Regions from separate parts of the Flavobacterium sp. GNP002 genome, predicted to be linked through region 1. Evidence: riboswitches for the same ligand, from Rfam matches in the RefSeq annotation. Region 1 holds a riboswitch; each other region holds the start of a gene.

The links. A riboswitch is a leader RNA that binds a small molecule or an ion and turns the genes downstream of it on or off. The one in region 1 is predicted to bind S-adenosylmethionine.
Region 2: another riboswitch for S-adenosylmethionine. It lies ahead of ACXX80_RS07375 (alpha/beta fold hydrolase); the one in region 1 lies ahead of ACXX80_RS12925 (Na+/H+ antiporter NhaC family protein).
Region 3: another riboswitch for S-adenosylmethionine. It lies ahead of ACXX80_RS07440 (homocysteine S-methyltransferase family protein); the one in region 1 lies ahead of ACXX80_RS12925 (Na+/H+ antiporter NhaC family protein).

Annotation. Positions count from the first base shown of each region.
Region 1 is NZ_JBTGUW010000001.1:2,980,696-2,985,653, forward strand. It holds gene ACXX80_RS12915 (hypothetical protein) at 1-789, opposite strand, end outside; gene fabG (3-oxoacyl-[acyl-carrier-protein] reductase) at 891-1,637, opposite strand; gene ACXX80_RS12925 (Na+/H+ antiporter NhaC family protein) at 1,820-3,142, opposite strand; SAM-I-IV-variant riboswitch at 3,197-3,293, opposite strand; gene ACXX80_RS12930 (cytochrome-c peroxidase) at 3,523-4,707, shown strand; gene ACXX80_RS12935 (hypothetical protein) at 4,763-4,958, opposite strand, start outside.
Region 2 is NZ_JBTGUW010000001.1:1,691,274-1,696,231, reverse strand. It holds gene thrA (bifunctional aspartate kinase/homoserine dehydrogenase I) at 1-1,260, opposite strand, end outside; gene ACXX80_RS07375 (alpha/beta fold hydrolase) at 1,279-2,241, opposite strand; SAM riboswitch class I at 2,320-2,427, opposite strand; gene ACXX80_RS07370 (hypothetical protein) at 2,658-2,867, opposite strand; gene ACXX80_RS07365 (hypothetical protein) at 3,012-3,194, shown strand; gene ACXX80_RS07360 (O-acetylhomoserine aminocarboxypropyltransferase/cysteine synthase family protein) at 3,391-4,683, opposite strand.
Region 3 is NZ_JBTGUW010000001.1:1,706,726-1,711,683, reverse strand. It holds gene metH (methionine synthase) at 1-1,612, opposite strand, end outside; gene ACXX80_RS07440 (homocysteine S-methyltransferase family protein) at 1,696-2,697, opposite strand; SAM riboswitch class I at 2,969-3,088, opposite strand; gene ACXX80_RS07435 (NAD(P)/FAD-dependent oxidoreductase) at 3,181-4,233, opposite strand; gene ACXX80_RS07430 (precorrin-2 dehydrogenase/sirohydrochlorin ferrochelatase family protein) at 4,344-4,934, opposite strand; gene cobA (uroporphyrinogen-III C-methyltransferase) at 4,937-4,958, opposite strand, start outside.

The DNA of each region.
Region 1 (4,958 bases):
TTTAAAAACCTGTAATCCTATTTTATCAGCCGGTAAAAGTATGTTTATAGTTGCTGTTTTCTTAGATGGAGAAAAAGTTATTGATTGTTTACTAAATACCGATTTGCCTTGCGAAATAACAAAATCAGCTGTTACACTTTTAGTTCCTGAATACTGTAAAAAAGCTTCTACAGGAAATTTATTCTTATGAAAAGCGTACTTATTAACGTTTAGTTGATTGATTTTGAAATCTAAAAAAGTCGTTGTATCACCTACAATCACAGGATATACTTTATTTACAGCATCAAAACTATAGACATAATCATTCCCGGAAGTTTGATTTCCATCTGTAATTAAAACCGTAGGATAGATTGTGTTTTTATAAATGCTTTTTAAATTTTTGGCTACAACATCAATATTAGTTTGCGTTCCGTTAAAATCAAATGTTTCAGTAGGTTCAAAATCATCCGAAAACTGATACGATTGCACATCAAATTTTTCTTGTAAATCTGAATTTGATTGTATTCTTTTATACAGTTCTAATGCTTTTTCATTGGCATTCAAGAAAGAGATAGAACTCGAATTATCAACAACAATGGGCAAAGGCGTTTTTATCGTTTCAAGCGTATTTTTTGTTACTATTGGATTAATCAATAGCAATAAAATTCCAAAAATGGATAAAAAACGCATAAAAGCCAAAAACCAACCGACTTTCGATTTGTTTTTGGCTTTGTATATATATTGAAAAAACGACAATCCGCCAGCTATTAGTAATGAAAGAAGTAATAATAGTATCGTGTTTGTTGTCATTTATTCTTTATTAAAAGATTGAAAGATTTAATGATTAAAAAATTAATTATGTAGATCAAAAATCTTTAAATCTTTGAATTTTACAATCTTTTAATTAAATTTTAAGTAAGCATTCCCCCACAAACATTCATAACCTGTCCAGTTACATAAGCGCTCATATCGGAAGCGAAGAAAAGACACGCATTAGCAACATCTTCAGTCGTTCCGCCACGTTTCAACGGAATTCCGTCTCTCCATCCTTTTACAACATCCTCGTTTAATTTAGCCGTCATTTCTGTTTCTATAAATCCTGGAGCAATTACATTACAACGAATATTACGTGATCCTAATTCCAATGCTACAGATTTAGAAAAACCAATAACTCCCGCTTTAGAAGCTGCATAATTCGTTTGTCCAGCATTTCCTTTTACTCCTACAACTGAACTCATATTGATAATTGAACCTGAACGTTGTTTTAAGAAAGTACGTTGAATGGCTTTGGTCATATTAAAAACCGATTTCAAGTTAACATCAATTACTTGATCAAAATCGCCTTCAGACATACGCATCAAAAGGTTGTCTTTAGTAATTCCGGCATTGTTTATTAGAATATCAACCGTTCCAAATTCAGCTATAACCGCGTCTACAAGAGTTTGCGCTTCATTAAAATCGGCTGCATTCGATTGGTATCCTTTGGCTTTAATTCCAAGAGCGTTCAATTCGTTTTCCAATGCCAAAGCAGATTCTACAGATGAACTATATGTAAAGGCAACATTTGCACCGTGTTTTGCAAAAACTTCCGCAATTCCTTTTCCAATTCCACGACTCGCACCAGTAATTATGGCAACTTTTCCTTCTAGTAATTTCATATTCAAAAATTAGTTTAAATTTTATTTGGAGCTATTCCTGCTATCCGTTTCAATCTTTTATGACCGCTATCGCTTACATAAAAGGATTTTCACTACTATCAGGGCTATCTTACACTCGTCAAATATATAATAATTCCCTTTTTAAAAAAAATTCAAAAGCAATAACAGTCAAAATTCAGTTCTTAAATATTAAAGAATCGCTTTGTCCATTTATCCCAAAACGAACTGTAAATAGCCACTAATGTAAAAACTAGTAGAAATAGATGATACCAAGCATTACTAATTAAGTCAAAGAAATCTAATTTCCCGTTAGCGTAGCTCAATATAAGCAATACTTGAGCGCCATAAGGTAAAATCCCTTGAATTATACACGAAAAAATATCCAGAATTGCAGCCGTTTTTTTAGGATTTAATTCGTACTCATCATTAATTTCTTTAGCAATCGGTCCGGTAATTACAATAGAAACCGTATTATTCGCTATAGCTAAATTAGCAAAACCTACTATAGCGCCAATTCCCGCTTGAGCCGATTTTTTACTTTTAATTCTTTTTCTAATTTGAACTAATAAATACGTTATTCCACCCGCTTTATCTACCATAGCTGCTAAACCTCCAGTTAGCATTGACAATAAGAAAATATCAGTCATACTAGTAAAGCCTTCATATATCTTTTGTGTGAATTCCATCAACGTAAACGAACCACTAAAGTATCCAATAATACCAGCTAATAATGTACCAATAAGCAATGTTGAAAATACATTAACACCCACGACTGCCAATACGATTACTAAAATGTAAGGTACAATTGCAATCCAGGAAAAATCGCTTTTTGCAATGGCAACGGTCACGATATCCGAGTTTAAACCAAGATAAAAGAAAACCAGAATTGTAAAAACTGCAGCAGGAAAGGCAATGAACAAGTTAATTTTGAATTTGTCTTTTAGATCACATCCTAATGATTGCGTTGCTGCAATAGTAGTATCAGAAATCATGGAAAGATTGTCACCAAGCATAGAACCACCTAATAAAGCGCCAGATATAAGCGGTAATGAAGCACCACTTTTATCAGCTAATGCGACAGCTATTGGACCAATCGCTACAATTGCACCTACTGAAGTTCCTGTAGCAGTTGATAAAAAAGAAGCAATCAAGAAAATCCCTAACGGAAAATAGGCAACGTCGATAGTATTTATCCCAAGATTCACAACTGCGTCAACTCCGCCCATCGCTTTACTTACCACTGCGAACGCTCCAGCTAGCAAGTAAATTAAACACATGGTCATGATTTTACTTTCGCCACAACCTGCGATTAACGTTTCAACTTTATCCTCAGTTGAGGATTTGAATAATAAAAAAGCGGCGATTATACCAACTAAAACAGCTACTGGAGATGGGAAAGCATAAAAATCATTCAAAATAATTCCCGCTCCCAAAAAAGTAAAAATAAAAACAAATAAAGGAATTAAAGCAAAGGCATTCCCTTTTTCTTTAGAAAATAAAGTCATAAAAATAATTTTAAATTAAAAATTATGACGAAAAACAAAGCTAAATATGGGAATGTAAACAACATTTTTTCCAAAGGATTTGGCTTATCGTTTTAGCACCTTGCTTGTTGTTGCAGGTTGCTATCCTATTGCAGGATTCGTGATAACGGGTGCAAAAGTAATTAATATTTTACGATATATTCAAACAAACACTCAAAAAATTAAAATAACTTACAATAATTAGCAACAGGAACTTTGTAGTAAAATCAACAATTTGCTTAAAAAAAAAGAGTCGTTAAATTAAATATTATTACAAATTAAACTATTTTTGATTAACATAGTCTAATAAATATCCAAATAAAAAGTATAATTCCTAAGGTATTAACATTTATAAAATAACTATGAGCAACAAAATTTTATTATTTTTCTGTTTAATTTTAGCTTCAAGCTGTAGTAAAAATGACGACTCTAGTGATTATTTAGCTATTGATCCGTATCCAAATGTTACAGCTACATTTACTGGTAAAATAAACATAAACAAACTTGATAATTATGCTAGTCAAGCCATTCCTGCCTATATTACTAAAGATAATACTGCGGGGAATACCATTACAGATAAAGGCGCCACTTTAGGCCGCGTTTTGTTTTATGATAAAAATTTATCATCAAAAAATACCATCTCCTGCTCCTCTTGCCACATACAAGCAAATGCTTTTGGAGATGTTGCCGTGGCCAGCACAGGCATAAATGGAACCACTAGCAGGCACTCCATGCGATTAATAAATACTAGATTTTCAAATGAAAATAAATTCTTTTGGGATGAAAGAACAACAACTTTAGAAAATCAAACCACCCAACCCATTCAAGATCATATTGAAATGGGATTTAGTGGTACACTAGGTGATGGTAACTTTACCTCATTAATTACGAAACTACAAAATATTGGGTATTACAAAGAATTATTCAAGTTTACTTATGGCTCAGACGATATAACTGAAAACAAAATTCAACTGGCATTATCACAATTTGTAAGAAGTATTCAATCATTCGATGCTAAATATGATGTTGGCAGAGCACTCGTTGCGAATGATAACCAGCAGTTTCCAAATTTTACTATACAAGAAAACCAGGGTAAAAACTTATTTTTAACACCACCAGTATTTGACGCAACAGGAAATAGAACGGCTGGCGGGGTTGGTTGTGCAGGTTGTCATCAACCACCAGAATTTAGTATTGATCCTAACAGTAGAAATAATGGCGTAATAGGAATACTAAACGGAAATGGAATTGACATTACAAATACTAAATCACCCTCACTTAGAGACTTAGTAAAAGCAGATGGCAGTACCAATGGTGCTTTTATGCATACCGCTAATTTGAATACGCTTCAAAATGTTCTTGGCCATTATGGTTCAATTAACCTAGCTCCAGGAAATACAAATCTCGATCCTAGGTTGAGGCCAAATGGTTTTGGTCAACAATTAAATTTAACTGATACAGAAGTAGATGCTTTAATCGCCTTTCTAAAAACGTTAACTGGAACAAATGTCTATGTAGATTCAAAATGGTCAACTCCTTTTAAATAACAAAAAAGTCCCCAAATGTAAATTTGGGGACTTTTAATTTTTAAGTAAAATGAACTTAGAAAGCTACATTCCATTTTGGCAACCTTCCATTTTCGTCAAGGAAGTTTTGTAAAACTTGCCCTTCTACGAATGTTGGAATCACTTTAGTTTTATCATTAAATGTTTCATACCAAACCACTTCAAGTGTGCTGATATCTTCAATTTTCATTTGTGCTGGCCAAGAATATTTTCTTCCTGTTTTTGCAAATTGG
Region 2 (4,958 bases), 1.3 Mb from region 1:
TTTACCTGTAACCGTATTATTGAAAAGAATCGGGACAATTTTATTTTTTATCAAGGCCGTATAAGGCTTGTGAAACGTGCTCAAATCTTGGCCAATGATAGAAATCACCGAAACATTATCCGTAACCGTGATTTTATTTACATCTTTTGAATAGAAATCATTTTCGAATTCTTTTTCTAATTCGATCATTGCTTTAGTCGCTTTATCAGCGGCAACTACCAAACCAATTCCTCTTTCTGAAGAACCTTGAGAAATGATGCTTACGCTAATGTCATTGTCTCCCATCACTCTGAAAATACGTGCATCAACACCCGTTTTTCCTAGCAATCCTCTTCCTTCCAGATTCACTAACGAAACATTTTCAAGTACCGAAAGCGTTTTAATTCCTTCTTTGTTAGAATTAGATGTGATTAATGTCCCTTTGTTTTCGTGATTGAAAGTGTTCAAAATACGAAGTGGAATGTTTTTTTCCAACAAAGGAATAATAGTCTTTGCATGAAGAATTGTTGCTCCAAAATTAGCCAACTCATTCGCCTCGTTAAAAGTCAAATGGTCAATTTTCTTCGCATCAAGCACTAAGTCAGGATTCGCGGTATAAATTCCGTCTACGTGTGTATAATTCTGTAATTCGTCTGCATTTAAGTAATTTGCAATCAAAGAAGCGGTATAATTACTGCCGTTTCTTCCTAAAGTAGTGGTGTCATTATTGTTATTAGAACCTATGAAACCGGTAACAATATTTACGGTTGTTCCGTTGTTTTGTTTGAAATAATTGATGACATTTTTCTTCGAAATTTGTTCCAAAGGTTGCGCATCACCAAATTTAGAATCAGTTTTTATCAATTCTCGAGTATCGGCAAAACGGGCATTTATGCCATTTTCAACCAAAATAGCCGTCAGTAATTTTGCAGAAAGCAATTCTCCTTTAGATAAAATCTGATCTTTAATTTTGTTGCTGTAATCGCCAATTAAACTTACGCCTTCAAATAATTTTTCTAGAACATTGAATTCCTCAGACAAATCTACGTCTTGATAATCGTCTTGTTGGTACTTTTTGAAATCCTCAAAAAGCGGTTTGTAATCTCCGTTTTTAGAAGCAATACTTAAAATTTCTTCCAATTCATCCGTAGCATTTCCTCTTGCTGATACTACAATGGCAATTTCTTCTCCTTGATTTACTTTATCGGTAATAATCGCAATAACTTTATTTATTCCGTCGCCATTCGATAACGATTTACCTCCAAATTTTAATATTTTCATTGTGTTGTGTTTTTTGGCTTAGAATATATCCTGAAGCAAATTGTCTAATTGTTTGTATTCTATCAAAAAAGCGTCGTGTCCATGAATGGAAACTATTTCCTGATAGGTAACATTATTTTTATATTTTTTTAATTCTTCGTAAGTGGCTCTATTTTCATTTGCCGTAAAAAACAAGTCTGAATTGATTCCGATAATATGAATATCAGCTTCAATTTTTGATGTCACATCTGCGAATGAATTGCTGTTTCTGGTAATATCTATCGTTTTCAACAATTGATTCATCATTTTGTATGATGAAATTTGAAAACGTTTTTGAAGCTTTTTACCATGATGACTCAGCCAGCTTTCTACATTGAAAATGGCTAACTCCTCATTAGTAGTTCTCTGGAATTTTGCAGTAAAAGATTCGGGAGTTCTGTAGCAAAGCATGGCATGAATTCGAGCATCTTCAATAGGTTTTGAAGAATTTTTGAGAATTTGCTCTTGCAAAAAGCAATTGGCAATTAACCAGTCTGTCGATTTCCAATCAGTTGCAATAGGAATTAAATGTTGTGTGATTTTTGGTTCCAATGCAACCAATTCCCAAGCAATTCCTCCGCCAACAGAACCACCAATAATGGCATAAAGCTTTTCTATTTTAAGAAAATGAATGCCTTTAATAAAAATTCTGGCAATATCTCTGGTATTAAAATCCGAATAATTTTCAATGATAGCATCATCAAAACCATTTCCCGGAACATTAAAAGCCAGTATTGTATATTTATTGGTATCGATGGTTTTGTTTTCACCAATTAAATCATTCCACCAACCTTTGTCTCCCACAACTTGTGAATTTCCAGTCAATGCATGATTTACCAAAACGATTGGAGCTGTATGTAAAGCTGGTCCAAAAACTTGAAAACTTAAGTTTAAGGTAGCATAAAAAGCCCCACTTTCGGTGGTAAAATTTTGTAATGTAATAGATGTTGGTTTATTTTCCAATTTCAAATCTTTTATGATTTTTGATTTGTGTCTGGAAATATTAGAAAGAAAGCTAGGAGTTATCTAGACAAATTCTTAGTGTTATCTTTCCACGATGAGCGTGGTAGAATGCAGCACCTTCTTCGATAAATCGAAGGGTTGCTAAGGCTTCATCGGGTCTAATCCCTCTGCCTTTCTTTATAACATTTCAATACGTTTGTGAACTTAAAGGTACAAATTAACTACTATTTTTTTAAACAACCAAATTTTTATCAAATTGGTTCTAATTGATTTATTGCAAATTGACTTGAAAAAATCATACACAATCATCATCCCGACAAAAGATAAAAACAATATAGCATCGTTTTATCTTTCGTCGAAATCATAATTTGAGATTTACTATCGGCGATTCAAAAGCTAAAATGACTATCCCTTTTTTAAATAAAAAGTTCTTCATTTTCTTTTGAATACATTTGAAACAGTAATGAACTCGGCACTGTTTTTTGCGCCAAAGGATCATTTTTTGATATTTCAAATCTTGGATTGGTCAATTCATTTTTTGAATCGTTTTCCTTTTTTGTTTTGGTTCTGAAACTAAAGCCATTTAGTAACCGTAATGTCTTCGGGAAATTTTTTAATGTGCTCATACTATTTGAATTTACGATGTTAGTTTTGTTTTAATTATTTTTTGATTTCTGAAAAGTTTCTATACTTTCAAACTAATCTGAATGAAAAAACCCTTTTAGATACGTATCCAAAAGGGTTTTAAGTTGTGCTATAAACTTATACTTTTGGAATCAACAGACACGAATGCACATAATGGCATTGGCGCAAATCATATTTTTGACTTTAAAATTGTTTGTATTCTGGATTTTCAGGTTATTCATTTATGCTATTATTTCCGTGAAATTATTCGGTTGTATTCAAAAAAAAAAGCTTCCCGTTATCTGGGAAGCTTTTACTATATAATTTAAAAATTATGCAATAAGCGACCCTCAGGAATTTTCCTGTGCGACTTTAAACATTGTACAATTGTTATATTTCATTTTTACTTTATTTTGAATAATCAAATTTGCAAATTATTTTTTTAATATCCTAATAAAATTAAAAAAAAATCTGGTTTTGAACTTTCATTATAAATAAACAGTTTTGTTTTGATACACAAAAAAATTATACTAATTGTGATTTTTTTAAGCTTTCAAAAACAGCTTTCAAATCTTCTTTTAAATCTTCAATATCTTCCAAACCAACAGATAGTCGGATTAAATCTTTAGAAACTCCTGTTGCAATTTGCTCCTGGTCAGACAATTGTTGATGTGTGGTACTTGCTGGATGAATAATCAGCGATTTTGTGTCGCCAATATTTGCTAAAAGTGAGAATATTTTAGTCTCGTCGGCTACTTTTCTGGCTGCATCAAATCCACCTTTTAATCCAAAAGTAACCACGCCACTTTGTCCTTTTGGCAAATACTGTTGCCCTAAAAGATAATATTTACTCGATTTCAATCCTGGATAATTTACCCATGCCACTTCCTCCTCACTTTCCAGCCATTGGGCTAAAGCCAAAGCATTCTCGCTGTGTTTCTGAATTCGAATCGGCAAGGTTTCCAGTCCTTGAATAATCTGAAACGCATTGAATGGACTCAAAGCAGCGCCATAATCTCGTAAACCTTCAATACGAACTTTGGCAATGAAAGCCGCATTTCCAAGGGCTTCGTGATAGATTAAACCATGATAACCCGCGGAAGGTTCTGTGAATTCCGGGAATTTCCCATTGGTCCAATCAAAGTTTCCTGCATCAATAACAACCCCACCCAAAGAAGTTCCGTTACCTGTTATGTATTTTGTCAAAGAATGAATAACAATATCCGCCCCGTATTGAATTGGGTTCAATAAATAAGGAGTAGCTACTGTATTATCAACTATAAAAGGCACTTTCACTGCTTTGGCCACAGCCGAAATAGCTTTCAAATCCAACACATCTAATTTTGGATTCCCTAAAGATTCTACAAATAATGCTCTGGTATTTTCCTGTACAGCCTTTTTAAAATTATCCGGATCTGATGGATCTACAAATGTGGTGGTGATTCCTAATCGTGGTAAGGTCACATTTAGTAAATTATAAGTACCACCATATAAACTGTTAGAAGCCACAATATGATCTCCCGCTTTTAACAATACTAATAATGCTGTGGTAATTGCAGCAGTGCCTGATGCTGTAACAACAGCTCCAATCCCGCCTTCTAAAGTCGCCAATCGTTGTTCCAGAATGTCATTGGTAGGATTATTTAATCTGGTATAGATAAATCCGGGTTCCGCAAGACCAAAAAGATTTGCGGCATGTTCTGAGTTATTGAAAACATACGAACTGGTTTGATAAATGGGAACGGCTCTGGTTCCAGCGTTTTTTGTAACGTCGTGTCCTGCGTGTAATGCGTTTGTTGCAAATTTTTGTGTGCTCATGTTTTAAGTGTTTTATATTAGTAAATTATATTTTATGTTTCATTTATTTTATGCTTTTTTTATGTTCTTGAACAAAAAAAGTCCTTTTGGAAGACTTACCAAAAGGACTTATAGTTTGAACTATAACAAAGATTTTCTCTTTTACTTTTAGCAATAGCTTGTTAGAATGCACATTTGCATCGTACAATCTATCATCATTATATTTATTCTTATTTTATTCATTTAGTTGTACTAACTTTATTTCAACTTCCTTTATAGTTTGGTGAAATTGAGTT
Region 3 (4,958 bases), 1.3 Mb from region 1:
CAGCCACCGTCACGGCTCTCGAAGCATCGTTTACGTGTATTACTGTTTCTCTATATTGAGGTGCAATTTTCACCGCAGTATGTGCTCTAGAAGTCGTTGCTCCACCAATCATTACTGGGATTTTCAGCCCTCGTTTATCTAATTCTTTGGCGAGATAAACCATTTCATCAAGTGATGGCGTGATTAATCCGCTTAATCCAATAATATCTACGTTGTGCTCAATAGCAGCTGCAATAATTTTTTCAGGTGGTACCATTACGCCCAAATCTACTATCTCATAATTATTACAGGCCAGCACCACGCTAACAATATTTTTACCAATATCGTGTACATCGCCTTTTACAGTTGCCATCAGGATTTTTCCATTTCCTTTTTTGTCACCCGCTTGTTTGCTAGCTTCAATGTAAGGCAACAAATAGGCCACCGCTTTTTTCATTACCCGCGCTGATTTCACTACTTGTGGCAAAAACATTTTACCGGAACCAAACAAATCACCTACAACATTCATTCCTGTCATCAAGTTAATTTCGATAACTTCAATAGGTTTTGTAGCTGCCAATCGTGCTTCTTCAACATCTAGTTCTATAAAGGCATCGACCCCTTTTACAAGTGAGTGGGTAATTCGTTCTTGAACGGTTCCCGAACGCCATTCTTGAACTGCTTTTTCATTATTCTTTACATCTCCTTTTACATTCTCTGCAAAATCCAATAATCTTTCGGTTGCATCATCACGACGGTTTAGGATTACATCCTCAACGTGTTCTAATAAATCCTTTGGAATTTCGTCGTAAATAGAAAGCATCTCAGGATTTACTATTCCCATCGTCATTCCGTTTTGAATAGCGTGGTACAAGAAAACGGAGTGCATCGCTTCCCGAACGGTATCATTTCCTCTAAACGAAAACGAAACATTACTTACTCCACCACTAATGTGTGCATGAGGCAAATTTTCTCGAACCCATTTGGTTCCTCTAAAGAAATCCAATGCGTTCAAGCGGTGTTCTTCCATTCCAGTTGCCACTGGGAATATATTTAAATCGAAAATGATGTCTTGCGGAGGAAAACCAACTTTGTTTACCAAAATATCATACGAACGCTGGCAAATTTCTATTCGGCGTTCGTAATTGTCAGCTTGACCTACCTCATCAAAAGCCATAATAATAGCCGCAGCTCCATAACGCTTAATCAATTTAGCGTGATGAATAAATTGTTCTTCTCCTTCCTTTAAAGAAATAGAGTTTACGACACTCTTTCCTTGAACTACTTTTAATCCTGCTTCTATAATATCCCATTTCGAGCTGTCAATCATGATTGGCACTCTGGAAATATCTGGTTCGGCAGCAATTAAATTCAGGAATTTTGTCATGGCATATTCACCATCCAGCATTCCTTCATCCATATTAATATCGATGATTTGTGCGCCACCTTCTACTTGCTCTTTAGCAATACTGAGTGCTTCTTCGTATTTTTCTTCCTTGATTAATCGAAGGAATTTTCTAGAACCTGTAACATTCGTTCGTTCACCAATATTCACAAAAACGCTTTCCGGCGTAATGATTAAAGGCTCTAATCCCGATAATACAAGGTTTTTTCTAGTTTCTGCTTGTGCCATTTTTTATTTTTTTGTGCCTCAAACCCAATAATTACAATGAATTCGTGGCTATAATTCAGACGCGGTAAAGCGCATCTTTACGTTTACATCGTTGCTGTTGATACTCTTGGTTTATAATCCTTCGCAATATCAGCAATCAACTTGATATGTTCTGGCGTTGTTCCGCAACAACCACCTATGATATTGACTAAATTATCGTCTAAATATTCTTTGATGAAAGCTTGCATTTGCTCTGGTGTTTCATCGTACTCTCCAAAAGCATTTGGCAATCCTGCATTAGGATGCGCCGACACATTGAACGAAGTGTTTTGTGATAAAGTTTGCAAATAAGGCTTCAACAAATCAGCTCCCAAGGCACAATTGAAACCAACACTTAGCAATGGAATGTGAGAAACCGAAACTAAAAAAGCTTCTACGGTTTGCCCTGAAAGTGTTCTTCCTGAAGCATCCGTAATGGTTCCTGAAACCATGATTGGAATATCAATATTGCGTTCGTCTTTTACTTCTTCAATAGCAAAAAGTGCTGCTTTAGCATTTAACGTGTCGAAAATAGTTTCTACTAACAACAAATCACTTCCTCCGTCAATCAAAGCTTCAACTTGTTGTTTGTAAGCAATGCGCAAATCATCGAAAGTTACGGCTCTGTATCCCGGATCATTTACATCTGGTGACATGCTTGCCGTTCTGTTTGTTGGTCCTATTGACCCGGCTACAAAACGAGGTTTGTCTGGATTTTTGGCTGTGAATTCATCGGCTACTTCACGGGCAATTCGTGCCGATTCGTAGTTGAGTTCATACACCAAATCTTCAAGATGGTAATCTGCCATTCCGATAGTCGTTCCTGAGAACGTATTGGTTTCTACAATATCAGCTCCTGCTTCAAAATAAGCTGCGTGAACTGCTTTGATAGCTTGTGGTTGCGTTAGTGACAATAAATCGTTATTCCCTTTTAAGGAATGCGGAAAATCTTTGAAACGTTCTCCTCGAAAATCTTCTTCAGAAAAATTGTAGCGTTGCAACATGGTTCCCATAGCTCCATCGAGTATGAGTATGTTTTTTTTAATGGCTTCTTGAATACTTGACATTTCTTTTTATTTCTTGTAAATCTCGATAAGTATCGGATTCACACTTTTGATTAATAATTACAAAAGTTCACTATTTAAGCTCTTTAGCCCCGATTACAGTGAAAATCCTTTTACTTTTTTTGTTAAAAAAGTAAAAGATTGCAACGGAAAGCGGGAACGGTATTGGCAAAAAAACGCCAATTGTTCGCTCCTGATACTGAAATTAATTCAGTAGGCTAAATATCGATATGTTGTCAAGAAAAGGTTTGAGAAATACTAAGTGAGTATTCGTGTGTTATCTATCTTAGATACTGAAACTGGTTCAGCATAAAGTAGAATGTAGCACCTTCTTTAAAGATAAAGGGTTGCTAAGGTTTCATTGGGTCTTTCCCTCCGCCTTTCGTGATAACTTTCAATAAATATATGAACAGTGCAAAGTAAAGACATAGCGCTAATACTTGCAAGTATTAGCGCTATATTTTTTAACTAGTTTGTACTAAGTTGTTAAACTATGGCTTTCACCACGGCTTTTGGAGCTTCTTTACGAGTTCCGTCAAATCCGTCAACACCTGAAACTGTAGTATATTTCAATACATATTTCTTACCTGGATTGATGATTTGGTAGGCTGCCTGACACATTAATGTGGCTTCGTGGAATCCACAAAGAATTAATTTTAGTTTCCCTGGATAGGTATTTACGTCACCAATGGCAAAAATTCCTGGAATGTTCGTTTGGTAATCCAAAGCATTATTTACTTTGATGGCATTTTTTTCAATGTCTAATCCCCAGTCTCCAATAGGACCTAATTTTGGTGTTAATCCAAAAAGCGGAATAAAATAATCCGTAGCAATAGTTCTGTGCGCTCCATTTTCTTCAATATCAATTGATTCTAAATGCTCGGCACCGTTTAAACCAACTACTTCTGCCGGTGTAATCATTTTTATTTTTCCTGAGTTCTTCAATTCCTGTACTTTTTCTACAGAGTCTAAAGCGCCTCTAAATTCGTTTCTACGGTGAATCAAAGTTACCTCAGAAGCAACATTCGACAAGAAAATACTCCAGTCCAAAGCAGAATCTCCTCCTCCGGCAATCACTACTCTTTTGTCTCTGAATTTTTCCGGGTTTTTAATAAAGTATTTAATTCCTTTGTCTTCGTAAAATTCAATGTCTTCGATTAATGGTTTTCTTGGTTCAAAACTTCCTAATCCTCCAGCAATAGCAATTACTGGCGCATGAAATCTTTTCCCTTTATTTGAAGTCACAATAAAACTTCCGTCTTCTTGTTTTTCAATTGTTTCAGCACGTTCTCCGAGTGTAAAACCTGGTTCGAATTGCTTGATTTGTTCCATTAGATTATCTACTAAATCTCCTGCTAATACTTCCGGAAATCCCGGGATATCATAAATAGGTTTTTTTGGGTATAATTCAGATAATTGTCCACCTGCTTGTGGCAAAGCATCTAAAATATGACATTTCAGTTTTAACAATCCTGCTTCAAAAACTGCAAATAAACCTGTTGGTCCGGCTCCTATTATAAGTATGTCTGTTTTAACCATTTTTTTATTCTTTATATAATGTAATTGTGCTAAACTATTTTACTGCAAATTAACGATTGATTTTTACTATTTTAAATGATAAATATCAGTCGAATTCTTTGCTCTTTATTCTATTCTCTTGGCTCTTTATTCTTCAACGACTCGGTAATTTCATTCATCTTTTGAACTTTTTCTTCGAAATTTCCTTTCAGCGTTTTGCGATATTCATTCAGGTTTTCGACCATTTTATTGATATCGTCCGGAATGATTTCTTCAAAAAACTCCCGTAATCTTTTGGCAGTTGTTGGTGATTTTCCGTTAGTTGAAATAGCGATTTTAACATTTCCTTTAGTTACAATTCCGCCCAAATAATAATCACATAATGGCGGTGTATCAGCAATGTTGCAAATCAGAAATCTTTTTCGGGACAAATCGTATACTCTTTTATTTACTTTTAAATCATCTGTGCAGGCAATTACCATGTGGCGTTTGCGAAGCATCCAGCGATTGAACTTTTTATGGGTTAATTGCACCGAAGGATGTTTTGCAGCCAAGCTTTCCAGTTCTGGTAAAAACTTTGGGGCAACTACCTCAACATTCGCATTCGGACTCGATTTCAACATGAAAGATAATTTTTCTAAACCCACATTTCCTCCACCTACAATAAGTACATTGAGGTTGTGTAATTTTAAAAATATTGGATATAATTCGTTCCTTTCCAATGTTATTGTATTTCTTTTGATATG